Ramlibacter pinisoli: one gene and its partner. The protein of the gene in region 2 interacts with the protein of the main gene of each other region in a pairwise test. Links are inferred from orthologs where the notes say so. Each region holds a gene or a part of one and is shown on either strand. Other genes may lie near its edges. The genes, in order: ftsH and hflK.

Region 1 (14,387 bases), on a different replicon or contig from region 2:
CGCCCAGGCTGCGGCCACCGTCGGGATGCGGGCGCCCCAACACCTCCAGGGGACCGTCGACCGGGTAGGCGGCCACCGGCGTCCCCGCGGCCATGGCCTCGACCATGACCAACCCGAACGTGTCGGCGTGGCTGGGAAACACGAGCACATCGGCTGCCGCATACAAGCGCGCGAGCTCGGGCCGGGACAGCAGGCCGATCCAGCGCACATGGGGATGGCGGGCCTTGAGTGGGGCCTCGACCGGCCCGACGCCACACACCACCTTGCTCCCCGGCAGGTCGGTCTCGAGGAACGCCTGGATGTTCTTCTCGTACGAGACCCGGCCGACGAACAGCGCGATCGGCCTCGGCAGGTCCCGCAGCAGGTCGTGCGGCAGCGGCTGGGCGCTGAAGCCGAACAGCCCGGTGTCCACGCCGTGCGTCCAGGCCCGCAGGTTGCGAAAGCCCCGCCGTTCGAGCATGGCCAGCACGCTCCGCGTCGGGACCATGACACCCGACGAGGGACGGTGGAAATGGCGAAACAGCGCGTAGCCCCACCCCACCGGCACCATCGCGGCAGCATGCAGGATCTCGGGAAACTTGGTGTGGAAGGCCGTCGTGAAGGCGAGTCGGCGCCGCAGGCAATAGCGGCGGCCGGCCCAGCCCAGTGGCCCTTCCGTCGCCAGGTGGATCGCATCCGGCTGGAAAGCATCCAGCTGCGCGGCGAGCTGGCGCCGGGGCGCGACGGCGAGGTCGATCCCCGGGTAACCCGGGCACGGGCGGGTGCGGAAGTCGCCCGGCTGCACCACCAGCAGGTCGTGCCCCGCTGCCGTGAGTTCGCGCACCAGTTCCACCAGCGTGGTCACGACGCCGTTGACCTGGGGCATCCAGGCGTCGGTGACGAGGGCGATCTTCATGCAAGCTCCTTGTGGGCGATCCGCGGGGAGGCGACCGGGTGGTCGACGGCGCCCCACTCCACCAGTTCCAGGCGGCCGTCGAGGTGTTCGACCAACGCGGTCCGGCTCTCCACCCAGTCGCCGTCGTTGCAATAGAGCACGCCGTCGATCTCGCGCATCTCGGCGCGGTGGATATGCCCGCAGACCACGCCCTGGTGGCCGCGCCTGCGCGCTTCGTGCGCCACCGCCTGCTCGAACCCGGTGACGTAGTTCAGTGCCCGCTTGACCCGGTGCTTGAGGTAGCCCGACAACGACCAGTACGGCAGCCCGAACCAGCCCCTGGCCCTGTTCAGGTGGCGATTGAGCCGCAACGTGAACTCGTAGAGCGTGTCGCCGATGTGGGCAAGCCACTTGGCGCACTGCACCACGCCGTCGAAGGCATCGCCATGCAGCACCCACAACCGGCGGCCATCCGCCGTCACGTGCACGGCTTCCTCGGCCACCTCGATGCCGCCGAACGCGTGGCCGGCGAACTGGCGCGCGAACTCGTCGTGGTTGCCCGGCACGTAGACCACCCGGCAGCCCTTGCGCGCACGGCGCAGGACCTTCTGCACGACGTCGTTGTGGGCCTGCGGCCAGAACCAGCGCCGGCGCAGCTGCCAGCCGTCGACGATGTCGCCCACCAGGTACAGCTGTTCGCTGGGGTGGCGCTTGAGGAAGTCCAGCAGGGCGGCCGCCTGGCAGCCGGCCGTGCCCAGATGGATGTCGGACACGAACACCGTCCGGTACGGCGGCCGGACCGGGTCCTCGGACTCCGTCGCGGTCCCGCCGGCGACGCCCGCGGCCACGAAGTCGACGGTGTCGAAGGCGGTGCGCACGGCGGGCTCCTCAGTGGCCCAGGAAGTGCTTGCGGTAGCGTGGCGGCAGGTCCGCGATGCGCATCAGCATCGGCAGGTCGGCGCTGTTGAAGTCGGGGTCCCAGGCGGGCGGCCCCAGCACCTTCGCACCCAGCCGCAGGTATCCCTTGATGAGGGCGGGCGGCTCGACGTCCAGCGTGCCGTCGAGCTGCTCGATCGGCAGCGCGAGCCGCGGACGCACCTGCAGCTCGATGGGCGCAAGGTGCGTCGTCTGCCGCAGCTGGTTCCAGATGCTCGCGGCGGCGTGCCCGCTGACCACGCCGTTGTGCAGCATCGGGATGCTGGCGCAGCCGACCATGGTGTCCAGCTGGTTGCGCACCATGAACTCCGCCAGCGCACCCCACAACGCGAGGATGACGCCGCCGTGCCGGTGGTCCGGATGCACGCAGCTGCGCCCCAACTCCACCATCCGCGTGCGCAGCCCGCGCAGCCGGGTGAGGTCGAACTCGGTGTCGCTGTATGTGCTGCCGACCCGCCGTGCCTGGGCCGGGGTCAGCACCCGGTACGTGCCGACCACTTCGCCGGTGGCTCGATCGCGCACCAGCAGGTGCTCGCAGAAATCGTCGAACAGGTCGATGTCATGGCCGGGGAGCGCCGTGTCCAGGCGCGCCCCCATTTCGTCCGCGAAGATGCGATACCTCAGGCGCTGCGCCTGCCGGACCTCGTCCTCGTGCTGCGCCCAGCTGACCAGAACCGCGCCGCGCTCCGCAGCAGGAGAGCTCGAACCAGGTCCTGGAAGCGACCCCCGTGGCAAGGCGATCGGCGACAGCGGCAAGGTGGGATTCGGCAGGTCGTTCATGCGGGGCTCCTGTCTGGATGCCCGACAGTGTGCGAACGGCCGGTGACTCGACCGTTGCAATTGGATGGCAGTTCGATGACCGCGGCGCCCGGCGCGGCCGGCGCACGGCGCATTCACCGCGGCGCGTGGCGGCCCTGCGCGCCCCACCACTGCGCAACCTGCTCGATCACCCACTGCGGATCGTCGAGCGGCAGGTCATGTCCGGCCCACGGGTGCTCGCGCAGTGGCACCTGCCAACCGCGAGCCAATCCGCGCGAACAGGCCGGGTCGACCAGCCGGTCGCCCGCCGAAGCGAGGACCAGCAGTGGCACCGGGGGTGGCGAAGCAGGGGCCCGGTAGCGGGCCGCCGCCCACAGCTGGCGCCAAGCTGTCCCGGCGCTCACCGGGCGGCTGCGCGCGATCGCGATCCAGCGGGCCACCTCCTGTGCGTGCTGCTGCGGACGCGCGCTCGTGATCGACAGAATCCGTTGCTCGCGCATGGCGGTGTCCATGCCGGCCAGCATTCGGACCACGGTCGGGTAGTGCACGGGTCGCAGCCGGCGCCAGAAGGGGCTATGACCGCCGGCGCTCGTGTTCACGAGCACGCAGCCAGCGACCTGGCCCGGAGCCTGTCGGCACCACTCGATGGCGACCATGGCCCCGAGCGACAGCGCCAGCAACACCGTGGGACCGTCGTGCGGCGGCAGTGCCTGCCGGCAGTGCTGGGCCAGGGCCGCGACGTGCCAGGGAGCCGTCTCGCCACGACGGGCTCCGCTGCCCGGCAGGTCGATCGCCGCGACGGCGCCGCCGGTCGCCGCGGCCAGTTCCGGGCCGAAGCTGCCCCAGTGCGCCGCCTCGCGCGTCAACCCGCGCAACAGGACCCAGCGCACGGTCACCGGTACCACCGCTCGACGGCGGCCTGGCGGTGGCGCTCGCGATCATCCCCAGGTGGCAGCCACTCACGCGCCGCCAGCCCGGCGCGGACGAGGAAGTCGAACAGCGGAAAGTGTCGGCGCAACACACGTTGTCGCCGATGCAGCAGCACGGGATTGAACAGCCCGGCGCGCGACAGCAGCTGTCGGGGATTCTTCTTGACCCACAGCCACGATCCCATCTCCAGCGTCATCGGCAGGAACACGCCGGGGCCATCGCTCGATTGGAGGTAGAGATGGTCCCAGAGGTCGCCGTGCGCCAGGTACTGCCGGCTCTGCGGCTCCACGACATAGGGATGGTTGGGATGCGACTCCTCGAATGCGAGCTGGAGCGCGTGCATCTCCGCCAGGTGCGCGATGGCGCGCCGGCTGTGCGCGAACGGGAACCACAGGCGATCGCGCAGGCCGAAACCGGAGTGGCAGTCCAGCACCAGGCTGCAGGGCCGCGCCTGCAGTTCACGCGCCACGCAGGCACACAGCGCTGCGCTCTCGGGCTCCATCGGGGCGCCCAGCCGGCCGCGGTACCAGGGCAGGCCGGCGCTCGTGCGCTGCCCGCCCACCAGGGGCGGCACGGGATCAAGCGCATCGACGGGCGCATTGCGCATCAGGTCGACGCCGGCGGCGTTCGCCCGGGTCCCCCGCAGCATGCCCTCGGGGTTGACGATGGGCATGAACACGAGCCGGACCTGCTCCAGCTGCCGGTGCAGCGTCGCGTCCCATCGCAACCGCGCCACCAGGCTGTGCAGCCAGGCGATCACGACCTGCGAGCCGATGCGCTCCAGGCCATGGACACCGCCGAAGAAGCCCACCGCCGGGACGTCCGGCGCCGGATTGCCGAGCGCCACGGTGTAGACCGGCAGTGCACGGGGCCCCGCCGAGGCTGTATGCCTCACCTCCAGGTGGGAGCCGCCGATATCGAGCACGCGCTGCAGGTCGTCGAGTTCGGGCAAGGACGTCGCGGTCACCCGGCCAGCTTAGAAGGTCGCAGCGACACCGCCGTGACATGAAAGTGCCACCTGCGCCGGCTAGGGTGGCGCGGTGCAGACAACGGGCGCGACCATGTTCCAACGCCAATTCCCGCTTCAGTTCCTGGCTGTCCTCCTGGCATTGGCTGCCGGCGTGGGCGAACTGGTGGCGTTGCAGGTGTGGCGGGTGCGCGACCGGATGGCCGGATCGGGATCCGGATCGCGCTGGACGACCTAGACGGGCTCCAGCGCCCGGTGTTCGCCAGCCGGCAAGTCGACGGCGATGGGATCGCCCACGCGCACCTCGCCGCCCTGGAGCACCACCGCCATCACGCCGGCCTTGCGGACCAGCCTGCCCTGCGCATCGCGATCGAGCACGGCGGCCATCAGCCCCGGCTGGAACTTGTCGATCTGCGAGCACGGATTGCGCAACCCCGTGAGCTCGATGGTGGCCTGGCTGCCCAGCCGCAACCGCGTGCCGGCCGGCAGCGCCAGCAGGTCCAGGCCGCGCGTGGTCACGTTCTCCCCGAGCTCGCCCGGCCAGACCGCGAATCCCTTGGGCAGCAGCTCGTCGAAGAGCTCGATCTGCAGCAGGTGGACCTGGCGCAGGTTTGGCGCCGAGGGATCGCGCCGCACGCGGGAGCGGTGCTGCACGGTGCTGCCGGCGTGCGCATCGCCGGCGACCCCCAGGCCGGCCACCAGGGTGACGGCGTCTTCTGCGAACTTGCCGAAGCTGTGGCTCGCGCTGCGATGGACCGCAGCGACCTCGCCGTGCATCAGCCAGCCTGGATGGCGTCCGCCAGGGCCGTGGCCCCTTCCTTCGCCAGCGCGCCGTCATCCGCCTCGACCATGACCCGGACCACCGGCTCGGTGCCGCTCGGACGGATGAGGATGCGGCCGCGCTGGCCCAGGCGCTTCTCGAGTTCGGCGCGCACCGACGGCAGCGCCTTGGCGGCGGCCCAGTCCTGGCCGGCCTGCAACCGCACGTTGAGGAGGACCTGCGGGTAGAGGCTGACGCCGGCGAGCAGCTGTGCCAGGCTCTTGCGGCCGCGCACCGCTGCCTTGAGGACCTGCAGTGCACTGATCAGGCCGTCGCCGGTGGTATGCCTGTCCAGCGCGAGCAGGTGGCCGGAGCCCTCTCCGCCGAGAATCCAGCCGCGCCGCTCCAGCTCCTCCAGCACGTAGCGGTCGCCGACCTTGGCGCGGACGAACTCCACGTCGCGCGCTCGCAGCGCCTTCTCGACCGCCATGTTGGTCATCAGCGTGCCGACCACGCCCGGCACGCGCTCGCCGCTGTTCTGCCGGTCGGCGACCATCAGGTAGAGCAGCTCGTCACCGTTGTACAGGCGGCCCTCGGCGTCGACCAGTTGCAACCGGTCGGCATCGCCGTCGAGTGCAACGCCGAAATCCGCACCGCGTTCACGGACCGCCTGGACCAGCGCCTCCGGGTGCGTGGCGCCGCAGTCGCGGTTGATGTTGAGGCCGTCCGGCGCAATCCCGATGCCGTGCACCTCGGCGCCCAGTTCATGGAACACCTTGGGGGCGATGTGGTACGCCGCCCCGTTGGCGGCATCGACGACGATGGAAACGCCCTTGAGCGTCAGGTCGTTGGCGAAGGTGCTCTTGCAGAACTCGATGTAGCGGCCGGCGGCGTCGTCGAGCCGCCGTGCCTTGCCCAGGTTGGCCGAATCGGCCCAGGCGGGCGGGTCGTTCAACGCGGCCTCGACGGCACGCTCCCACTCGTCGGGCAGCTTGGTGCCTTGCGCGCTGAAGAACTTGATGCCGTTGTCCGGGTACGGGTTGTGGCTGGCGCTGATGACGACGCCCAGGCTGGCGCGCTGGGCACGCGTGAGGTAGGCCACGCCGGGCGTCGGCAGTGGCCCGAGCAGCACGACATCGACGCCGGCCGAGTTGAAGCCCGATTCCAGCGCGCTCTCGAGCATATAGCCGGAGATCCGGGTGTCCTTGCCGATGAGCACCGTGGGCCGCTCTTCCGACCGCTTCAGCACCCGTCCGACGGCATGGGCCAATCTCAGCACGAAATCGGGGGTGATGGGCGCCTGCCCGACCGTGCCGCGGATGCCGTCGGTGCCGAAATACGTCCTGCTCATGCTGTCATGCTCCCTTCCACTTCGTCGTTGTGATGGGTCGCCGCCCACACCTTCAATGCCGCCACCGTGTCGTGGACGTCGTGCACGCGCACGATGCGTGCGCCGCGCTCGACCGCCAGCACGGCCGCGGCCACGCTGGCCGCCACCCGGTCGTTCACCGGCAGGCCGGTCACCTGCCCCAGCGATGACTTGCGCGACCAGCCGGCCAGCAAGGCATGGTCGCCGTCCAGGAGCTCCCGCTGGCGGGCGAGCAGCGCGAAGTTCTGCGCCACCGTCTTGCCGAAGCCGATCCCGGCGTCCCAGACGATCCGGTGAGGTGCCACGCCGCGTGCCGCCAGTTCCTGCGACCGCGCCGCCAGGAAATCGCGCACCTGAGGAACCGCATCGCCTTCCATCGGAGTGCGCTGCATGGTCTGCGGCTCGCCGTGCATGTGCATGAGGCAGACGCCGCAGGACGGGTGGGCCGCAACGACGTCGACAGCGCCGGGTTGCTGGAGCGCCCAGATGTCGTTCACGATGTCCGCACCCAGGTCCAGCGCCTGGCGCATCACTTCGGGCTTGTAGGTGTCGACCGAGACGGGGACCCCCATGGCCACCGCTTCGCGCAGCACCGGTAGCAGGCGCGCAAGCTCCTCGTCCAGCGCTACAGGAGGTGTGCCAGGCCGGCTGGATTCACCGCCGAGATCCAGGATGTCCGCGCCCTGCGCGACCAGATGCTCGCAGTGGTCGATGGCTTGTCGGGTCTGGCGATAGCGACCACCGTCGGAGAACGAATCGGGCGTGATGTTGACGATGCCCATCACGCGCGGACGCGCCAGGTCGATCCGGTAGCGGGCGGTCTGCCAGTGCATAGGAGGACGATTGTGCGCCAGCCCGACAAGCAAAAAGGGCCCCGGAGGGCCCTCTTGCTGCTGGCAGACTGGCTCTTTCAGGCTGCCGTGGGCGTCGGGTCCGTGGCCACGGGGCTGCCACCGGAACCGCCGCCGGACGACGGGCTGCGCGGTGTGAAGTCCTTCGGCGGACGCGGGTCCTTGCCGGCCATGATGTCGTCGAGCTGCTCGGTGTCGATGGTTTCCCACTCCAGCAGCGCCTTGGCCATGGCATGCATCTTGTCGCTGTGGTCCTCGATGAGCTTGCGGGCCAGGCTGTACTGCTCGTCGATGATGCGGCGCACCTCTTCATCGACCTTCTGCATGGTCTGCTCGGAGATGTTGGTGGTCTTGGTGACCGAGCGGCCCAGGAACACCTCGCCCTCGTTTTCGGCATAGACCATCGGGCCCAGGGCATCGCTCATGCCGTAGCGCATGACCATGTCGCGCGCCAGGTGGGTGGCGCGCTCGAAGTCGTTGCTCGCGCCGGTGGTCATCTGGTTCATGAACACCTCTTCCGCGATGCGCCCGCCGAACAGCATGGCGATCTGGTTGAGCATGTACTCGCGGTCGTAGCTGTAGCGGTCCTGCGCCGGCAGGCTCATCGTGACCCCCAGCGCGCGGCCGCGCGGGATGATGGTGACCTTGTGCACGGGGTCGCACTTGGGCAGCAGCTTGCCGATGAGCGCGTGGCCGGACTCGTGGTAGGCCGTGTTGCGACGCTCCTCCTCGGGCATGACCATGCTCTTGCGCTCGGGGCCCATCAGGATCTTGTCCTTGGCCTTCTCGAAGTCCTGCATCTCCACGACGCGGGCGTTGCGACGCGCGGCCATCAGGGCGGCCTCGTTGCACAGGTTGGCGAGGTCGGCGCCCGACATGCCGGGCGTGCCGCGGGCGATGATGCTGGCGTTGACGTCCTGGCCGATCGGAATCTTGCGCATGTGGACGTTCAGGATCTGCTCGCGGCCACGGATGTCCGGCAGGGTCACGTAGACCTGGCGGTCGAAGCGGCCGGGGCGCAGCAGGGCGGCGTCCAGGATGTCGGGCCGGTTGGTGGCGGCCACGACGATCACGCCCAGATTGGTCTCGAAGCCGTCCATCTCGACCAGCATCTGGTTGAGGGTCTGCTCGCGCTCGTCGTTGCCGCCGCCCAAGCCGGCGCCACGCTGGCGCCCCACGGCGTCGATTTCATCGATGAAGATGATGCAGGGGGCGTTCTTCTTGGCGTTCTCGAACATGTCGCGCACGCGGGCCGCACCCACGCCGACGAACATCTCGACGAAGTCGGAGCCCGAGATCGAGAAGAACGGCACCTTGGCCTCGCCGGCGATGCCCTTGGCCAGCAGCGTCTTGCCGGTGCCGGGGGGGCCGACCAGCAGCAGGCCACGCGGAATGCGGCCACCCAGCTTCTGGAACTTCTGCGGGTCCTTGAGGAAGTCGACCACTTCCTTGACTTCTTCCTTGGCCTCGTCGCAGCCGGCGACATCGGCGAAGGTGATCTGGTTGTTGTTCTCGTCGAGCATGCGGGCCTTGCTCTTGCCGAACGAGAACGCCCCGCCCTTGCCCCCGCCCTGCATCTGCCGCATGAAGTAGATCCAGACGCCGATCAGGAGCAGCATCGGGCCCCAGCTCACGAGCAGCGTCATGAGCAGCGAGCCCTCCTCGCGGGGCTTGACGTCGAACTTGACCCCGTTGTTGATGAGGTCACCGACCAGGCCGCGATCCAGGTAGGTGGCGGTGGTGCGCACCTTGCGGTCGTCCGTCGTCATGGCCACGATCTCGGTGCCGCCCTGGCCTTCCTGGATCACGGCGTTCTTGATGCGCCGGCCCCGCACTTCCTCCAGGAAGTCGGAGTAGCCCATGACGCTGGCGCCAGCCGCGCCCCGGGTGTCGAACTGCTTGAACACCGTGAACAACACGAGCGCGATGACGAGCCAGACGGCTATTTTCGAGAACCACTGATTGTTCAACTCAGACTCCGGATGCGGTACTTGGGCCAGTTACGGCTCATTCTAGGGGTTTCAAGTCGTGGAATGTTTCCCCCGGGGACTGCCCCCGGGCTGACTGAACAGCCGGCCTGCCTGAAATCGCACCGGCTGGGCGTTCGATGCACTGCTCGCCCAAAGGTTGCAAGCAAGGGGCGCCTCGTGCAGGTGCCGGTCCGCATCGCCGCGGAAAATCCAATGCCCGACAACCGACTTCCAGTCAAGCTGATGCAGGCCTTTTCAGGACCGAATTTGCCTGACTGTGAACTCGACCGCACTTGAGGATAGGCAGAACTCCCGATCTCGGGTTCCCCAATTCTTGTCACCGCAAACGAAACATTCCTGCTCATTTCGCGGCCCGGGAGCGCTCCGTCCCCAACCGACTCCACCAATCTCACCCTTTGTTGCCAAATGCTGGGGCGTGAAATAGTCGTCAGCACCCGCGTCAGCACCGAAAAACGTGACCAGAAGCCGCCGCTGAGGGCCTGAATCAGCGGCCCTTGGGGCCGATGCCCACCAGGAAAGTCTCCGAGGACTTGTCCCGCGAGGCCTTGGGCTTGATCGGCTTCACGATCCGGAAGCTTTCCTTGAACAGCTTCACCAGCTGGCTGTAGCCGCTGCCGTGGAACACCTTGCACACGAGCGCGCCGTCCGGCTTCAGGTGCAACTCGGCAAACGCCACGGCCAGCTCCACCAGATGCGCGATCCGGGCTGCGTCCGCCGACGCGATGCCCGACAGGTTGGGCGCCATGTCCGAGACCACCACGTCCGCCTTGCGCCCCGCCACCACGGCTTCCAGCTGCGCCAGCACCTCCGGCTCGCGGAAATCGCCCTGCAGGAAGTTGACGCCTTCGATCGGGTCCATCGGCAGGATGTCGAGCGCCAGGATGGTGCCGTCCAGTGCGCCCACGGCGGCGCCCTGGGGCGACAGCTTGCGGCGCACGTACTGGCTCCAGGCGCCCGGCGTCGATCCGAGATCGACCACCAGGTGCCCCGGCCGGATCAGGCCGAGCTGCTCGTCGATCTCCTTGAGCTTGTAGGCCGCGCGCGCCCGGAAGCCCTCCTTCGCCGCGAGCTTCACGTAGGGGTCGTTGACGTGGTCGTTGAGCCAGGCCTTGTTGACCTTCTTGCTCTTGGTCTTGACTTTCAAGGAAGTGCCTTCCGCCTGCGATCGATAATACCGGCCATGCCAGCCATCCAACTCTCCATTGCCGAACGCAAGGTGCACCGCGCCGAAGCCCACCACCTCGGCCCCGTGGTCATGATCGGCAACGACGGCCTCACGCCGGCCATCGTCAAGGAGACCGACGCCGCACTGTCCGCCCACGGCCTCATCAAGGTGCGGGTGCTCGGCGACGATCGCGCCGCCCGCGACGCCATGTACGACCAGCTGGCCGACCAGCTGAACGCCGCCCAGATCCAGCACATCGGCAAGCTGCTGGTGCTGTGGCGCCCCAAGCCCGCCAAGTCCAAGGCAGCCGACGAGGACCGCATGCCCGGCCCTCGCGACGTCAAGGTCCTGAAATACAGCAAGCGAGGCGGACAACGCCCCGAAGTACGCACCCTGCGCGTGCTGGGGAACCAGCGCCTGACGCCCGGGGGCCAGGTCAAGCGGGCCAAGCCCAAGCAGAAATCGGTCAAGAAGGGTCGCCTGGACTGACGCCGGCGCGGCCGGCTTCGCCGGTCGCCTTCCACAGCACCACCAGGGCGCAGGCCCACTGCAAGGCGAACATCGCGGTCCCGGCCCCGTGCCAGAGCCGCAGGTTCTCGCGCGCAACGATGCGCGGAGCCACCGCGAACTCGGCCAGCAAGGCCAGCAGCAGTCCAGCGAGCGTGAAGCCGAGCGCACCTCGTGCCCAGTCCATCCGTGGCGCCTCGCCACGCTGGCGCGACGCCATCAGCACGACCACGCCGCAACCGAGCGACACCCAGGTCTGCGCACTGAAGAGCCTGGCGGCCGTCTGGCCAGCCAGGGCTGGCGTGGGGAGGTTCGCGAAAAGCAAGGGCACCGCCAGGAAGCCGATGGCACTGAGGCTGCCCCACCACAGGGCCGCCGCCAGCACGGGGAGCCGGTGCCGCCAGGTGCTCATCCGACGTAATGCACCGCCACGATCTCGTAGCGCTTGATGCCGCCCGGCGCCTGCACTTCGGCGGTATCGCCCTCTTCCTTGCCGATCAGCGCCCGGGCGATCGGGCTGGAGATGTTGATCAGGCCTTCCTTGAGGTCGGCCTCGTCCTCGCCGACGATCTGGTACTTGACCTTGTCGCCGGACTCTTCTTCCTCCAGCTCGACCGTGGCGCCGAACACGACCCTGCCGCCCGCGTCCAGCTGGGACGGATCGATCACCTGCGCGGCGGCCAATTTGCCCTCGAGTTCGCGGATGCGTCCCTCGATGAAACCCTGGCGATCCTTCGCCGCGTCGTACTCGGCGTTCTCCGAGAGGTCGCCCTGTGCGCGCGCCTCGGCAATGGCATTGATCACCCAGGGACGCTGCACCGTCTTCAGCTCATGCAGTTCTGCCTTCAGTTTCTCGATGCCGCGCTTGGTGATGGGAATGGTTGCCATGTCTGTTCCTCATGCTCGCAAAAGCAAACCGCCGGACGTTGCCGACCGGCGGTGTGTTGTTCGGTCTGATGATACCCAAAAGTTCCAGCCCGGCCGTCCGGCCGGGGGCCGGCCGCTAGCCCAGCTGGGCGTGCAGTTCCTGGACCGAGTAGACGTCGAGGTTGTCCATGTATTTCATGCCCTCGACCGCCGCCTCGGCGCCGGCGATGGTGGTGAAGGTCGTCACCCGGGCGAGCAACGACGATGTGCGGATCGCCCGCGAGTCGGCGATGGCGTTGCGGCGCTCTTCCACGGTGTTGATCACCATGCAGATCTCGTCGTTCTTGATCATGTCGACCACGTGCGGCCGCCCCTCGGTGACCTTGTTGACCGTCCCGCAGGGAATGCCCGCGGCGCCGATGGCCGCGGCGGTGCCCTTGGTCGCCACGACGTCGAAGCCCATGCCGGCCAGCTGCCGTGCCACTTCCACGGCACGCGGCTTGTCACTGTTCTTGACGGTCAGGAACACCTTCTTGACGGCATCCGTCGGCCGCGGCAGCTTGGTTCCGGCTCCGAGCTGGCTCTTGACGAAGGCCTCCCCGAAGGTCTTGCCGACGCCCATCACCTCGCCGGTGGACTTCATTTCCGGACCGAGGATGGTGTCCACGCCCGGGAACTTGACGAACGGGAACACGGCCTCCTTCACGCTGAAGTACGGCGGCGTCACCTCGGCTCGGATGCCCTGCGACTCGAGCGACTGGCCCACCATGCAACGCGCGGCCACCTTGGCCAGCTGGATGCCGGTGGCCTTGCTCACGTACGGCACGGTGCGCGAGGCGCGCGGATTGACCTCCAGGACGAAGATGACGTCCTGGCCGTCGATCTGCTGGATGGCGAACTGCACGTTCATCAGGCCCACGACCTTCAGGGCCTTGGCCATGGCGGCCGTCTGGCGCTTGAGCTCGTCGACCGTCTCCTTCGACAGCGAGTACGGCGGCAGCGAACAGGCCGAGTCGCCCGAGTGCACGCCGGCCTGCTCGATGTGCTCCATCACGCCGCCGATGAAGGTGCGCTGGCCGTCCGACAGGCAGTCGACGTCGCACTCGATCGCGTCGTTGAGGAACCGGTCGAGCAGCACCGGGGAGTCGTTCGACACCTTGACGGCCTCGCGCATGTAGCGCTCGAGGTCGCGCTGCTCGTGGACGATCTCCATCGCACGGCCGCCCAGCACGTAGCTGGGCCGCACGACCAGCGGGTAGCCCAGCGCCTGCGCCTTTTCCAGCGCCTCGGGCTCGGTGCGGGCGGTGGCGTTCGGCGGCTGGCGCAGGCCCAGCTCCTGCAGCAGCTTCTGGAACCGCTCGCGGTCCTCGGCGGCATCGATCATGTCGGGCGAGGTGCCGATGATGGGCACGCCCTCCGCCTCCAGCCCGAGTGCCAGCTTCAGCGGTGTCTGGCCGCCGTACTGCACGATGACGCCGGTGGGCTTTTCCTTGTCGACGATCTCCAGCACGTCTTCCAGCGTCAGCGGCTCGAAGTAGAGCCGGTCCGACGTGTCGTAGTCGGTCGACACCGTCTCCGGGTTGCAGTTGACCATGATGGTCTCGTAGCCGTCCTCGCGCAGGGCGAGCGCGGCATGCACGCAGCAGTAGTCGAACTCGATGCCCTGGCCGATGCGGTTGGGCCCGCCGCCCAGCACCATGATCTTCTTCTTGTTGGTCGGCAGCGCTTCGCACTCGTCCTCGTAGGTCGAGTACATGTACGCGGTGTTGGTGGCGAACTCGGCGGCGCAGGTGTCCACGCGCTTGTACACCGGGCGCACGCCCAGCTTCTTGCGCAGTTCGCGCACGGCCTTGTCGGTGGTCTTGAGCAGCTTGGCCAGGCGGCGATCGGAGAACCCCTTGCGCTTGAGCAGGCGCAGCGTACGGGCGTCGATGGAAGCCAGGGTGCCCTCGCCCTTTTGCGCCACCAGCTTGTCCAGCTCGAGCTCGATCTTCACGATCTCCTCGATCTGCACCAGGAACCACTTGTCGATCTTCGTGAGGTCGTACACCTCGTCGACCGACAGGCCCTGCGCGAAGGCGTCGCCCACGTACCAGATGCGCTCGGGGCCGGGCTCGCCCAGCTCCTTCTCGAGCACCTCGCGGTCCTGGGTCTTCTCGTTCATGCCGTCCACGCCGACCTCCAGCCCGCGCAGGGCCTTCTGGAACGACTCCTGGAAGGTGCGGCCCATGGCCATGACCTCGCCCACCGACTTCATCTGCGTGGTCAGGTGCGCGTCGGCCTGCGGGAACTTCTCGAAGGCGAAGCGCGGGATCTTAGTGACGACGTAGTCGATCGAGGGCTCGAAGCTGGCCGGCGTGGCCCCGCCCGTGATCTCGTTGCGCAGTTCGTCGAGCGTGTAGCCGACGGCC
Region 2 (14,361 bases):
TCGCGGGTAGCGTGGGGGCGGTCCGGGCGGGTGTGCAGCACCGGGCCGCAGTAGCACAGGCGCGCGACGCCGGAGCGGTTGAGCAGGTGGGCGTCGATGCGGGCGACCTGGGGCGTGGTGTCGGCACGCAGGCCCAGGGTGCGACCGGAGATCTGGTCGACCAGCTTGAAGGTCTGCAGGCCCAGGGCCTCGCCGGTGCCGGTGAGCAGCGACTCGAGGTGCTCGAGCAGCGGCGGCATCACCAGCTCGCAGCCGTAGCCCCGCGCCGTGTCGAGCAACTGGCGCCGCAGTTCCTCGATGTGCCGCGCCTCGGAGGGCAGGACGTCGGCGATGTGATCCGGCAGGAGCCAGGCGGACATGAAGGGAGGAGGCGCTGTTAAAACAGGGATTTTACGCGGCGCGCCGGCCCCCTCCCCGGTGCCTCATGCGTGACCGCCGATGGCACGGGGAACGACGCCGAAGGAACTCAGCCCACCAGCCAGAGCAGCACCAGGCCGAGCAGCACGCTGCACAGGCCGAAGAAGCGCAACTGGCCGTCGCGCAGGACCAGCAGCTTCTGGAAGGTGTTGCGCCAGCCGCGCGGGGCCAGCAGCGGCAGCAGGCCCTCGAACACCAGCACCAGGGCCAGCGCGGCCCAGAAGGTGTTGCTGTCCAAGGCCGGCTATTTCCTGGCGGGTGCCGGGGCGGGTGCGGCGGCGCCGCCGCCGCGGAAGGCGCTGAAGAACTCGGAGCCGCTCGGATCGACCACCATCACGTCGCCCTTCTTGTTGAAGGTGGCGCGGTAGGCCTCCAGGCTGCGGTAGAACTTCGCGAACTGCGCATCGCGGCCGAACGATTCGCCGTAGATGCTGGCTGCCTGCGCGTCGCCGTCGCCCTTGATCTTCTGCGCGTCGCGGTACGCGTTGGCGATGGTGATCTCGCGCTGGCGGTCGGCGTCGGCGCGGATCTTCTCGCCCTCGGCCGCGCCGGTGGAACGCAGTTCGTTGGCCACCCGCTTGCGCTCGGCCTCCATGCGGCGGTAGACCGACTCGGTGATGGCCTCCACGTAGTCGGCGCGCGTGATGCGCACGTCGATGACGTCGACGCCCCAGGGCTTGCTGCCCTTGACCACCTCGAGCACCTCGCGCTTGACGTCGGCCATGAGCTGCTCGCGCTTGGTGGACAGCAACTCGCGCACGGTGCGCCGGTTGATCTCTTCCTGGAAGGCGTTGCGCACCACCCGGTTGAGCTGGTTGGCGCCGGCCGCCTCGTCGAGGCCGACGTTGCGGATGTACTGTGATGGATCGCTGATGCGCCAGCGCACGTACCAGTCGATGACCACGCGCTGCTTCTCGGCGGTGAGCATCGGCTCGGTGTCGCTGCTGTCCAGCGTCAGGAGGCGCTTGTCGATGTAGCTGACGTTCTGGAACGGCGGCGGCAGCTTGAAGTTCAGCCCCGGCTCGGTGATCACGTCCTTGATCTGGCCGAGCGAGTAGACGACGCCGAACTGGCGCTGGTCGACGACGAAGAGCATGGAGCTCAGGAGGGCCAGGATGATGAGGGCCGTGGCGGCGAAGAATCCGATGCGGTTCATGGTGTCTTGTCCTCCTGCTCAGCGCGACTCGCGCTCGCGGCCACGGGCGTTGTCGCGGGTTCGCGCGTCCACGGAGGAGGAGCCGGACGAGCCGGCAGCGGGGCCACTGGGCGGGACAGCCGGCTCGGGTGCGATGGCCGGCGTGCCGGACGCCACCTGCTGCAACAGGCGATCGAGCGGGAGGTACAGCAGACTGGCCCCCTGGCGCGACTCGACCAGCACCTTGGTGACGCTGGCGTAGATCTGCTGCATGGTCTCGAGGTACAGGCGGTCGCGGGTGACCTGCGGCGCCTTCTGGTACTGGGCCAGCACGGCGTTGAAGCGCTGCGTGTCGCCCTGCGCCTGCGAGACCACGCGGGACTTGTAGCCCTCGGCCTCTTCCTTCAGCCGCGCGGCGGAACCGACGGCGCGCGGGATGACGTCGTTGGCGTAGGCCTGGGCCTCGTTCTTGGCCCGCTCGCGCTCCTGGCCGGCCTTGAGCACGTCGTCGAAGGCGGACTGCACCTGCTCCGGGGGACGCACGCCGCCCTGCTGCAGGTTGATGCCCACCACCTCGATGCCGACCTTGTAGCGGTCCAGGATCTGCTGCATCAGGGTGCGCACGCGCGGCCCGATCTGGTCCCGCTCGTCGGCCAGTGCGGAATCCATGCGCATCTTGCCGACCACGTCGCGCACGGCCGTCTCGGCCGCCTGCACCACTGCCTCGCCCGGGTTCTTGCTCTCGAACAGGTAGGCGCGTGCGTCGTTCAGCCGGTACTGCACGGCGAACTTGATCTCGACGATGTTCTCGTCCTCGGTCAGCATGGCCGACTCGCGCAGGCCGGTGGCCTTGATGACGGCGTCGCGGCCGACGTCGACCGAGCGGATCTGCGTGACGTTCACGACGTCATGGCGCTCGATCGGGTATGGCAGCCGGTAGTTGATGCCGGCACCGACCGAGGAGTGGTAGCGGCCGAAGCGCGTGACCACCGCCTGCTGGCCTTCCTGCACGATGAAGATGCCGGTGCCCAGCCAGATGAGGGCCAGCACGCCGATGATCAGACCGACGCCCAGGCCCGCGCTCTTCATGTCGGGCTGGAAGCCGCCACCGTTGTTGCCGGGATCGGGACGGCGGCCGCGGTTGCCTCCGAAGAGGCCACCCAGGCGGCGATTGAAATCGCGCCAGAGCTCGTCGAGGTCGGGTGGACCCTGGTTGGGGCCGCGGCCGTTGCCGCCCTCGGGCTTGTTGTCCTTGCCGTCGTCGCCCCCGCGCCCCCAGCGCGGATCGTTCAGGTTGAACATGCCTCGGACGCGGCCCGGGAGAGCCGCCAGGACGCCGGGGAAGTGGAGCTTCATGCGCTTCGTGTTGTGGTCGTTGCTTGGTCGATTGTGCCCAATCAGGCGGGCTCGTCGTGCAATTCGGGACTTGAACGGGGGGATGTGTGCTGCGCGGCACTCGCCGCGCGCTCGGCCAGCTCGGCTCTCAGCTCTGCCAGGCCCTCCCCCGTGCGGCTGCTGACGAACAGGCGCCGGACCGCCTCGCCCTCGAGTCCGAACAGGTCGCTGCGCACCCGGGGCTGCTGCGACGGCTCGAGCGCATCGGTCTTGTTGAACACCAGCACCTGCGGCACGTGGTCGGCCCCGATTTCCTGCAGTACGCGCTGCACTTCACCGATCTGCTCGGGGTGGTTCGGGTTGGCGGCATCGACCACGTGCAGCAGCAGGTCGGCGTCGGTCGCCTCCTGCAGCGTGGCCTGGAAGGCGTCGATGAGGCCGTGCGGCAGGTCGCGGATGAAGCCGACCGTGTCGGACAGCGACACCGACCGGCCGGCCCCCTCGGCGTCGCCCAGGTAGAGCTGGCGGGTGGTGGTGTCGAGGGTCGCGAAGAGCTGGTCGGCGGCGTAGGCCCGCGCCTTCACCAGCGCATTGAACAGCGTCGACTTTCCGGCGTTGGTGTAGCCGACGATGGAGATGTTGTAGGCGCCCTGGCGCTCGCGCTGGCGCCGCTGGGTGTGGCGCTGCTTCTTCACCTTCTCGAGCCGGTCGCGGGTACGCCGGATGGCATCGCCGATCATCCGGCGGTCGAGTTCGATCTGCTTTTCGCCCGGACCGCCGCGCACGCCCGCGCCGCCGGTCTGGCGCTCCAGGTGCGACCAGCGGCGCACCAGGCGCGTGCTGACGTACTGCAGGCGGGCCAGCTCGACCTGCAGTTTGCCTTCGTGGCTGCGCGCCCGCTGGGCGAAGATCTCCAGGATCAGCAGGGTGCGGTCGTTGACCGGCAGGCCCAGGTGGCGCTCGAGGTTGCGCTGCTGGCCGGGGCTGAGCGACTGGTCGAACAGCACTTCGGTGGCGCCATGCTCCTCGGCCAGGGCCTTGATCTCGTCGGCCTTGCCCTTGCCGACGAACAGCGCGGCGTCCGGCGCCTTGCGCTTGGCGGTGATGCGGGCCACCGGCTGCAGGCCGGCCGTGCGGGCGAGCTCGCCCAGTTCGGCGAGCTCGCCGTCGAAATGGGGCAGCCCGAGATCCACCCCGACCAGGACGGTGGGGGCGGTGGAACGATCAGGGGAATCAGGCAAATCGGCGTCCGGGGGATTTCGGCGGTGGAAGACCCCCGGCGCGCGTGCCGCGAGCCGCGCCCGCGATCAGGTGGCGGCTTCGTTGCTCTCGGCCGTGGAGAAGTTCACGGCCCGGCCGGGGACGATGGTGGAGATGGCGTGCTTGTAGACCATCTGGGTCACCGTGTTGCGAAGGAGCACCACGTATTGGTCGAACGATTCGATCTGGCCCTGCAACTTGATGCCGTTGACGAGGTAGATCGACACCGGCACGTGCTCCCGTCGCAGCGTGTTGAGGAACGGGTCTTGTAGCAGCTGCCCTTTGTTGCTCACGATATTCTCCGTGTTCGAAGCGTTGTTGGAACTTGCACCTTACCACAGCGACCCAGCCGTGCAAGTAGGCAGCGGGCTAGACCCGGCACTTGGGGATGGCACGGGGTCGTTCAAGTGCGTGAGGCCTCCCCGGGCCGTCATTCCTTGTCGGCGTAGGGATTGTGGGAGGTCTTCAGCTCGATGCGCAGCGGCGTCCCGATGAGATTGAACTCCTTGCGGAACCGGCCCTCGAGGAAGCGCTTGTAGGCATCGGTCACGTGCTCCAGCGAGTTGCCGTGGATCACGATCACCGGCGGGTTCATGCCGCCCTGGTGCGCATAGCGCAGCTTGGGCCGGAACATGCCCGACCGCTTGGGGGCCTGGAACTGCACCGCCTCCTGCAGCAGCCGCGTGAGCACCGGGGTCGACATCTTGGTCATCGCGGCCTGGTGGGCCTGGGCGATCGATTGCCACACGGGCGTCAGGCCCTGGCGCTTCTTGGCCGAGATCAGGTGCAGGGCCGCGAACTTCAGGAACGCCAGCCGAGCCTCGATCTGGCGCTGCACCTGCTCGCGCTGGTAGGCATCCACGGCGTCCCACTTGTTGATGGCCAGGACCACCGCCCGGCCGCTCTCGAGGATGTAGCCGGCGATGTGGGCGTCCTGGTCGGTCACGCCCTGCGTGGCGTCGAGCAGCAGCAGCACGACGTTGGCGGACTCGATCGCCTGCAGCGTCTTGACGACCGAGAACTTCTCGATCGCCTCGAACACCTTGCCCTTGCGGCGCAGGCCGGCGGTGTCGATGAGCTCGTAGCGCTTGCCGCCCCGCTCGAACGGCACCGAGATGGCGTCGCGCGTGGTGCCCGGCAGGTCGAAGGCCACCAGGCGTTCCTCGCCCAGCCAGGTGTTGATGAGGGTGGACTTGCCGACGTTGGGCCGGCCGGCCACCGCCAGCTTGATGACGCTCTCGTTGACGGCCGCCTCGTCCTCGTCGTCCGGCAGGCCCAGCGGCTCCAGGGCCACCTCGACCAGGCTGCGGATCCCCTGCCCGTGCGCGGCCGAGACGGCGTGTACCTCGCCCAGGCCGAGTTCATAGAACTCGGTGAGCTGAACGCCCTCGGTCATGCCCTCGGCCTTGTTGGCCGCCAGCACCGTCGGCTTGCCCAGCTTGCGCAGGTAGTTGGCGATGTCGTGGTCCTGGGCCGAGAGGCCGCCGCGGGCGTCGACCACGAAGACCACCACGTCCGCCTCGGCCACGGCCTGCCGCGTCTGCTTGGCCATCTCCATGAAGATGCCCGACTCGGCCGTGGGCTCGAAGCCGCCGGTGTCGATGACGATGAACTCGTGCTTGCCCTGCCGCGCGTTGCCGTAGTGGCGGTCGCGCGTGAGGCCGGCGAAGTCGGCCACGATGGCGTCGCGCGACTTGGTGATGCGGTTGAAGAGCGTCGACTTGCCGACGTTCGGGCGGCCCACCAGGGCCATCACGGGTTTCATGGTCCGCCCTCGGGATGCGGTTATTGCGGCACGAAGCCGTAGACCCCGCCGTTGCGGGTGACAACGACCAGGGTGCTGCCGGCGATCACCGGCGGGGCCACGACCGGCGAACCGTCGGTCGTCAGGCGGGTGAGCAGCTTGCCGTCCTCGCGCGAGAGCACGTGCAGCAGGCCGGTGGAGTCGCCCACGGCGACCGAATTGCCCACCAGCAGCGGCGTGCCGGTGCCGCGGTGCAGCAGCTTGTCGGTGGTCCAGGCGCGCTCGCCGTTGTCGCGGCGCCAAGCCACGACGCGGCCGTCGGATTCGGTGCCGACCACCAGGCGGTCGTCACCACCCAGGCCGTCGCCGCCATTGGATGGCTTGGTCCAGGCCAGGCCACCGCGGGTCGCGTCGAGGCAGCCCACCGAGGCCTGGAAGGCACGCACGCACACCGAGTTGCCGACGCGGCTGGGCCGGCCGACCAGGTCGACCAGGCGCTCGACGTCGTTCGTGCCGCGCGGCGTGGCGATGGCGGCGTCCCAGCGGACGCTGCCGTTGTTGGGGTTCAGGCCGACCACGCGGCCGCCCTGCCCGGCCAGCAGCGTGTCGCCCACGGCCAGCAGCACGCCCGACTGGCGCAGGACCAGCGGCTCGCCGGGGCGCGGCTGCGACCACAGGCGGCGGCCGCTCTGGCCGTCGAAGGCGGACACCGAGCGGTCGGCGGCCAGCACGAACACGCGGTTGCCGGCCACCAGCGGGGCCGTGTAGGCCTGGGCAGCCAGCTTCTGGCGCCACAGCACCTTGCCGGCGCTGGCAGCCACCAGTTCGTTGTCGCGCGTGACGACCGCCAGCGTGGTGCCGTCGCTGCCGGCGCCGGCCACGATGGCCGAGCCGACGCCGGCGCGCCAGAGTTCACGGCCGGTGCCCGCATCGAGCATGGCCACGGTGCCATCGCTGCTCGCCAGCGCGAGCTGGGTGCCGTTGACGGCGACCGTCATCGGGAACCCGACTTCGCCGAGCTTCGTGGTCCATGCCTGGCGCACGGCCAGCAGACCCGGATTGGGCTCGAGTTGCGGCGGCGCCGCCTTGTCGCTGCCGCCCAGGAAGGACGGCATCATCGAGCAGCCCGCCAGGCCCAGCAGGCTGGCCGCGAGCACGGCGGCCGCGCCGATGCGGCCGGCGGTCATCGCTTGCTTGATCATGACTTGGCGCTCCCGGCGGCCGGCTTGTCGCCGGTGGCGAGCGACTTCGGGTCGACGCCCAGCGCGGTGAGCTTCACCTCCAGCAGGCGGCGGTACTCGGACTGCTCGTCCAGGGCCTGGTAGGCCTTGCCGTACTCGGCCTTGGCCTCGGCCTTCTTGCCCTGCAGCTGGTAGATGTCGCCGCGGCGGTCGGCCACCAGGGCCGCGAACGGTGCGGGCACATCGGCGGCGAGCTGCTTGAGCGCCTCGTCGTACGACTTGGTCTCGACCAGCACGGACGCCAGCCGCAGGCGGGCGATGGCCTGGTAGCCCTCGTCGGACGCCTGCTCGGCCACCCAGGCGAGCGCCGCCTTGGCGGTGTCGGGCTTGCCCTTGTCGACTGCGACCTGCGCCACCAGCAGCCCCGCCTGCTGCGCGAACAGCGTGCGGCCGTACTTGTCCTTTACGTCGGCGAAGCCCCGTTCGGCCCGGGCCAGGTCGCCGGCCTGCACCGCGCGCTCGACGTCCTCGTAGATGGCGGAGGCCCGCGCCGACTGCGCGCGCTGCCAGTACTGCCAGCCGTTCATGGCCGCGATGGCGCCGAACACGATGATGAGCAGCCAGGAGATCAGGTTGCCGTAGGTCTTCCAGAAGTGCTTGAGCTGGTCAAGCTGCTCCTGTTCTTCGAGATCGAGGTGGGATGCCATGGAAAAGTGCTCGTTCGGCCGCGGGTCGGGCAGCCGGAGATTGTAAGGAGGCGTGCAGTCAGGCCCTGAGGCGGTCGGCCCAGGCGGCCACGTCGGCCAGCGGCAACCGTTGCTGCTCGCCGGAGCCGTCGCGCAGCGCCTTGAGCGTCACCTCGCCGGCCGCCAGCTCGTCGGCGCCGAACACGAGGGCATGGCGCGCCCCGCTGCCGTCGGCCTTCTTGAACTGCGACTTCATGCTGCCGGGACCGTCGGGACCGCCCGCATGCTGCACGACGCGCACGCCGGCGGCGCGCAGGGCCTCGAGGGCCACCACGACGGGTGCCAGCGGCGTGCCGGGCGGCACGACGGCATAGGCATCGGGCGCCTGCGAGGGCATCGGGAGCTGCAATTCCTGGATGAGCAGCAGCAGCCGCTCGATGCCCAGGCCGAAGCCCACGGCCGGCGCCGGCTTTCCGCCCAGCTGGGCGATGAGCCCGTCGTAGCGGCCACCGCCGCACACCGTTCCCTGTGACCCGAGCTGGTCGGTGACCCACTCGAAGACGGTGAGGTTGTAGTAGTCCATGCCGCGCACCAGGCGCGGGTTGACGCGATACGCCAGGCCCACGGCATCGAGCGTGGCCCGGACGGCGTCGAAGTGGGCCAGCGACGCCTCGCCCAGGAAATCGATGAGCTTGGGAGCCTGCTCGATCAGCGCCTGCATCGCGGGGTTCTTGCTGTCCAGGATGCGCAGCGGGTTCGACTGCAGGCGGCGCTGCGAGTCGGCGTCCAGCGCCTGCGCGTGCTGCTCGAAATAGCCCACCAGGGCCTCGCGGTGCGCCTTGCGTTCGTCGGGCTGGCCCAGGCTGTTGATCTCCAGCCGGACGTGCTGTCCCTCGACCAGCCCGAGCTCGCGCCAGAGCGCGCGCGCCATCAGGATCATCTCGGCATCGACGTCCGGGCCAGCGAAGCCCAGCGCCTCGACGTCGAGCTGGTGGAACTGCCGGTAGCGGCCTTTCTGCGGACGCTCGTGGCGGAACATCGGCCCGACGGTCCAGATGCGCAGCGGCCCGTTGTACAGCGCGTTGTGCTCGACGACCGCACGCACGATGCCGGCGGTGGCTTCGGGGCGCAGCGTGAGCTTGTCGCCGTTCATCGAGTCGGTGAAGGAGTACATCTCCTTCTCCACGATGTCGGTCACCTCCCCCAGCCCGCGCACGAACAGCGCGGTGGGTTCCACGATGGGGGTCAGCAGGTACTGGTAGCCGTAGCGTCCCAGCACGTCGCGCACCGCCGTCTCGAACCACTGCCACAGCGCGGAATCGGGCAGTTTCTCCGTGCGCGGCACCGAGGCCGGCAGGATGTCGTTCATGCCCTTGACGGCACTCAGTTTGTCAGCCATGTCTGGGTCGGACGTTCAGTGCTGGGCATCGGGCGCCGGACGCGCCCCCGCCTCAAGCCGCAACGCCGAATCTCTTCTCTATGTAGTTCTCGACGATCTGGTGGAACTCGGCCGCGATGTTGTCGCCGCGCAGCGTGAGCGCCTTCTCGCCATCGATGAAGACCGGGGCGGCCGGCGCCTCGCCGGTGCCGGGCAGGCTGATGCCGATGTCGGCGTGCTTGCTCTCGCCGGGACCGTTGACGATGCAGCCCATGACGGCCAGCCTCAGGTTCTCGACGCCGGGGTACTTGCTGCGCCACACCGGCATGTTGGCCCGCAGGTGGTCGTCGATCTGCTTGGCCAGTTCCTGGAAGGTGGTGCTGGTCGTGCGGCCGCAGCCCGGGCAGGCCGTGACGCTGGGCACGAAGATGCGCAGGCCCAGCGACTGCAGGATCTCGGAGGCGATGACCACCTCCTGGGTGCGCGACTCGCCGGGTTGCGGCGTGAGCGAGACCCGGATGGTGTCGCCGATGCCTTCCTGCAGCAGGATGGACATCGCCACGCTCGAAGCCACCGTGCCCTTGGTGCCCATGCCGGCCTCCGTGAGGCCCAAGTGCAGCGCGTAGTCGCAGCGGCGCGCCAGTTCGCGGTAGACGGAGATGAGGTCCTGGACGCCGCTGACCTTGCAGGACAGCAGGATCTGGTCGCCGTTCATGCCCATCGCCTCGGCACGCCGGGCCGATTCGATGGCCGAGGTGATGAGGGCCTCGTACATGACGCTGCGCGCTTCCCACGGCTGCGCGCGGCGGGCGTTCTCGTCCATCAGCGAGGCGAGCAGTTCCTGGTCGAGGCTGCCCCAGTTGACGCCGATGCGCACCGGCTTGTCCCAGCGCATGGCGGCCTCGATCATCTGGCCGAACTGCCGGTCGCGCTTGTCGCCCTTGCCCACGTTGCCGGGATTGATGCGGTACTTGGACAGCGCCTGGGCGCAGTCGGGGAACTCGGTGAGCAGGCGGTGGCCGTTGTAGTGGAAGTCGCCGATCAGCGGCACGTCGACGCCCATGCGATCGAGCTGCTCGCGGATGTAGGGCACCTGCCGCGCCGCCTCGGGCGTGTTGACCGTGATGCGCACCACCTCGGAGCCGGCCTGCGCCAGTTCCTTGACCTGGATGGCGGTGCCGATCGCGTCCTCGGTGTCGGTGTTGGTCATCGACTGCACCCGCACCGGGGCGTCGCCGCCGACGGTGACCACGCGGTCACCCCAGGCGACGCGCGCCTGGCGCGTGCGGCGCCGGGCAGGCGCTGCGGGCTCGACGGGCAGGCAGGATTCAGGCATGGAGGACATCACTTCACCTCGAACCGTGCGACGTTGTCTTTCGCCACGGCCGCCAGGTCATAGGGTTGGCCGCGCACCTGCACCGAGGTGGCGTTGGCGCTGCCGACCGTGACGACCAGCGGTGGGCTGCCGGACGCGCCGGCGGTTTCGCCGGCGGCCATGAGGCGGCGCAGCGTGACCGTGCCCTTGGCATCGGTGACCTGCACCCACGACGGGCCGGTGGCCTTGAACACGATCAGCCCGCTGGCGGGCACGGCCGTGCCATCGGCGGGCGCAGACGCGGCCGCCTGGGTGGACGGAGCAACCACCGTGACGGGGGCCGCGGCCGATGCCGTGGCGGACGGAGCCGCGGCGGTGGGAGTCGGCGCCGAATCGGCGCTGGCGACAGGAGGCATCACGGGCGGCGCGCCCGGCGCGGATGCCGCCGGCGCCTCGGCGCCGGGCGCCAGGATTGCCGGCGCCATGGGCACGCCCGCGGGGGCTTCGGCGGGCTTGGACGCGACTTCGTCCCGGCCCCCGGCGGGCAGGAAGATGATGACCAGGGCGCCCAGCAGGAGGGCGAAGACCGCCAGGAACACCGGGCGGGTGAGCCGGTCGAACAGGCTCGGCCCCACGTAGTCGCCGGGAGCGCGGAACGGGGCGTTGATCGGCTCGCGCTCGGGTCCCAGGCGCGGGGCATTGCCCTGTGGCAGCCGGTCGAGCATGGGCTGGGCATCGACCTTGAGCGTGCGGCACACCGCCGACGCCAGCGCCCGCGCGAACACCGCATCGGGCAATTCGTCGTAGCGGTCGCCCTCCAGTGCCTCGAGCTTGCGCACGGGCACCTTGAGCGAAGCCGCCAGCGCCGCCACGTGCAGGCCGGACGCCTCGCGGGCCTGGCGCAACAGGCTGCCCGCGCTGGGGCCGCCCGCTTGCCCCTCAGTCATCGAACGCTCCCTTGTCCAGGAGGGTGACCTCGCGCGATTGCGGGTACCGCTTGCGCAACTGCTCGCCCAGCTGCGCGAGGGCGACCTGGTCGCCGATCTTGCGCTCGACCTTCACGCCCAGCCAGAGCGTCTCGGCGTTGGCCAGCTCGGTGTTGTTCAGGCGCCGGATGTAGAACTGGGCCCGCTGCAGGTCGCCGCGGGCATACAGCAGGTTGGCGAGGTTGTAGCCGATGATGGGATTGCCGGCGTCCAGCTCGTAGGCCTTGGACAGGCTGCGCTCGGCGTCGCCGGGCTTGCCGGCACGCGCCAGGCACAGGCCCTGCGCCATGAGCGTCTTGGCGCGGTCGCCGTAGATGGGGCTGTTCAGCGCCTGCTCGAACGACCGCTGGGCGTCGTCGTAGCGGCGCTGCTGGCACTGCAGCCAGCCCAGGTTGTGCAGGGTGTTGGCGTCGCGCGGGTTGAGCGCCACGGCCCGCCGGAAGCTGTCCTCGGCCTGGCCCATGTCGTTCATTCGCATGTACACCAGGCCGCGCAGGTTGAAGGCGTCGGGGAAGGTGGGATCGGCCAGGATGACCTGCTTGAGCTCGTCGAGCGCGATGCTGGTCTTGCCCTGCTCGAAGTAGCCCACCGCCAGCTCCATCCGGATGCGGGCGCGGCGCCGGTGCTCGGGCTCGTCGGATTCGGTGATCGGGTCGCTGGTCTTGGCCTGCTCGGTGGCCGGGGCGGCACAGCCACCCACCGCGAGCATGCCGGCCAGCAGGCCGGACCAGGACAGGGCCGTGAGCACGACACCGATGGAGCCGAGGCGCTTCATGTGATTCAACCCTCTTTCGCGACGCCGGCAGGGACCTGCCGCAGCATGACCGTGCGCTGCTGGGCGATGCGTTCGCCCACGCGGGTGCGGTCCTTCACGTCGCCGGCGAGTTGCCCGCACGCGGCGTCGATGTCGTCCCCCCTCGTTTTTCGCACGGTGGTGACGATACCAGCATCACTCAGCATTTTCGCGAACGCGACCACCCGGGTGTTGGGCGATCGCGTCAGCCCGGACTGCGGGAACGGGTTGAACGGAATGAGGTTGAACTTGCAGTTGACGCCGCTGGCGCGAACCAGGTCGACCAGCTGGCGCGCGTGCTCCGGCTGGTCGTTGACGCCATCGAGCATGCAGTACTCGAAGGTGATGAAGTCGCGCGGCGCGTGCTCGAGGTAACGGCCGCAGGCGGCCAGCAGCTCGGCCAGCGGGTACTTCCGGTTCAGGGGCACAAGGTTGTCGCGCAGCGGGTCGTTGGGCGCGTGCAGCGACACGGCCAGGGCCACCGGGCAATCCTGCCCGAGGCGGTCGATCATCGGCACCACCCCGGAGGTGGACACGGTGACGCGGCGCCGCGACAGGCCGTAGCCGTGGTCGTCAAGCATGACGCGCAATGCCGGCACCAGCGCGGCGTAGTTCTGGAGCGGCTCGCCCATGCCCATCATCACCACGTTGGAGATGACGCGGTCGGTCGTGCCCAGGTGGCCGCGCAGGAAATGCTCGGCGAACCACAGCTGGGCGAGGATCTCGCCCGTGCTGAGGTTGCGCGAGAAGCCCTGGTGCCCGGTGGAGCAGAAGCGGCAGCCCACCGCGCAGCCGGCTTGGGACGAGACGCACAGCGTGCCGCGGTCGTCCTCGGGGATGAACACGGCCTCGACGGCATTGCCGTCGCCGACATCGAACAGCCACTTGATGGTGCCGTCGGCGGACTCGTGCTGGCTGATGACCGGCAGGCCCTCGATGCGGGCCGCGCCGCGCAGCTTCTCGCGCAGCGACTTCGCCAGGTCGGACATCTGGTCGAACTCGCGCGCACCGCGCTGGTGGATCCAGCGGAACAGCTGGGTCGCCCGGAAGCGCTTTTCGCCCAGCGTTTGGCAGAACGCGGCCAGCCCTTCGAGGTCGAAGTCGAGGAGGTTGGCCGTGGTCATCGCATGGGAGATTCCCGCGTCAGCGGGAATAGACGTTCATGCCGGGGAAGAAGAAGCCGACCTCGACGGCGGCCGTCTCGGGCGCGTCGGAGCCGTGCACCGCGTTGGCGTCGATGCTGTCGGCGAAGTCGGCGCGGATGGTGCCCTTCTCGGCCTTCTTGGGATCGGTGGCGCCCATCAGGTCGCGGTTCTTCAGGATGGCGCTCTCGCCCTCGAGCACCTGGATCATCACCGGGCCGGAGATCATGAAGCTCACCAGGTCGTTGAAGAACGGGCGCGCCTTGTGCACGGCATAGAACTGCTCGGCTTCCTGGCGCGACAGGTGCGCCATGCGGGCAGCCACGACCTTCAGGCCGGCGCCTTCGAAGCGCGCGTAGATCTGGCCGATGACGTTCTTGGCCACCGCGTCGGGCTTGATGATGGAAAGGGTGCGTTCGATCGCCATTGCTGGTTCCTGGAGTCGGTTAGGGAAAAGTGTCGAGGCCCGCGCCGCCCCGATTAGGGGCGCCGCAGGCGGGAAAGTTCGGCAAAGCCCAGGATTTTAACCGGCGGGCCTCATGCCGGCTGGCAAGGCTTCAACGGCCGCCGCGATTGCCTCTGCGGGGGCCTCCACCGCCGCCTCCACCACCGCCGCCGCCTCCCCCACCGCCGCGTCGTTGGCCGCCACCGCCACCGCCGGCGCCGCCACCCTGGCGCTGGCGCATGAAGCTGTCCGCGCCGATGTAGCCGAACGAAGTCTTCATGGGGTCGGGCTGGCCGCCGCCGGAACCGCCACCGCCACCGCCCGCGCGGTCGCCCTTGTTGCGGCGCTGCTGGCCTTGCTGTCCCTGCCCCTGCTGGCCCTGCCCCCTGCCACCCCGGCCGCCGCCAGCACCGCCGCCGCCTCCGCCCGCTCCGCGGGACTGGCCGGCGTCCGGACGCGGGCCGCCGCCGCGGTTGCCGCGCCGGCGGTTGCGCGACTTGCCGTCGCCATGCTCAGCCGGTTCGGCCAGGGACGCGCCGGCCGC

What was found.
Region 1: the proteins of hflK (region 2) and ftsH interact in binary tests that used the Escherichia coli proteins (3 or more experiments, as listed by UniProt). The link is inferred for Ramlibacter pinisoli from one-to-one orthologs.

The regions. Positions count from the first base shown.
Region 1 is NZ_WSEL01000009.1:609,874-624,260, forward strand. Bases 6,962-9,886 are described here. They hold ftsH (ATP-dependent zinc metalloprotease FtsH), read right to left. Parts: upstream 9,417-9,886; coding sequence 7,506-9,416; downstream 6,962-7,505. Other genes in these bases: folP (dihydropteroate synthase), read right to left, coding at 6,962-7,428. In the rest of the region: GON04_RS17410 (glycosyltransferase family 4 protein), read right to left, coding at 1-895; GON04_RS17415 (UDP-2,3-diacylglucosamine diphosphatase), read right to left, coding at 892-1,752; GON04_RS17420 (GNAT family N-acetyltransferase), read right to left, coding at 1,763-2,590; GON04_RS17425 (alpha/beta fold hydrolase), read right to left, coding at 2,704-3,465; GON04_RS17430 (M14 family zinc carboxypeptidase), read right to left, coding at 3,462-4,466; GON04_RS17435 (hypothetical protein), read left to right, coding at 4,561-4,704; GON04_RS17440 (MOSC domain-containing protein), read right to left, coding at 4,701-5,243; glmM (phosphoglucosamine mutase), read right to left, coding at 5,243-6,577; more of folP, read right to left, coding at 6,574-6,961; GON04_RS17460 (RlmE family RNA methyltransferase), read right to left, coding at 9,922-10,581; GON04_RS17465 (YhbY family RNA-binding protein), read left to right, coding at 10,618-11,091; GON04_RS17470 (DUF4149 domain-containing protein), read right to left, coding at 11,069-11,521; transcription elongation factor GreA, read right to left, coding at 11,518-11,997; carB (carbamoyl-phosphate synthase large subunit), read right to left, coding at 12,113-14,387. UniProt on the Escherichia coli protein: Acts as a processive, ATP-dependent zinc metallopeptidase for both cytoplasmic and membrane proteins. Plays a role in the quality control of integral membrane proteins.
Region 2 is NZ_WSEL01000003.1:120,025-134,385, forward strand. The notes cover bases 751-3,649. They hold hflK (FtsH protease activity modulator HflK), read right to left. Parts: upstream 2,909-3,649; coding sequence 1,592-2,908; downstream 751-1,591. Other genes in these bases: hflC (protease modulator HflC), read right to left, coding at 751-1,573; hflX (GTPase HflX), read right to left, coding at 2,950-3,649. In the rest of the region: GON04_RS01755 (ATP phosphoribosyltransferase regulatory subunit), read right to left, coding at 1-359; GON04_RS01760 (DUF2065 domain-containing protein), read right to left, coding at 467-655; more of hflC, read right to left, coding at 662-750; more of hflX, read right to left, coding at 3,650-4,128; RNA chaperone Hfq, read right to left, coding at 4,195-4,440; ribosome biogenesis GTPase Der, read right to left, coding at 4,578-5,912; outer membrane protein assembly factor BamB, read right to left, coding at 5,933-7,093; GON04_RS01795 (YfgM family protein), read right to left, coding at 7,090-7,779; hisS (histidine--tRNA ligase), read right to left, coding at 7,838-9,157; ispG (flavodoxin-dependent (E)-4-hydroxy-3-methylbut-2-enyl-diphosphate synthase), read right to left, coding at 9,210-10,472; GON04_RS01810 (helix-turn-helix domain-containing protein), read right to left, coding at 10,481-11,398; type IV pilus biogenesis/stability protein PilW, read right to left, coding at 11,391-12,212; dual-specificity RNA methyltransferase RlmN, read right to left, coding at 12,218-13,354; ndk (nucleoside-diphosphate kinase), read right to left, coding at 13,374-13,799; GON04_RS01830 (pseudouridine synthase), read right to left, coding at 13,930-14,361.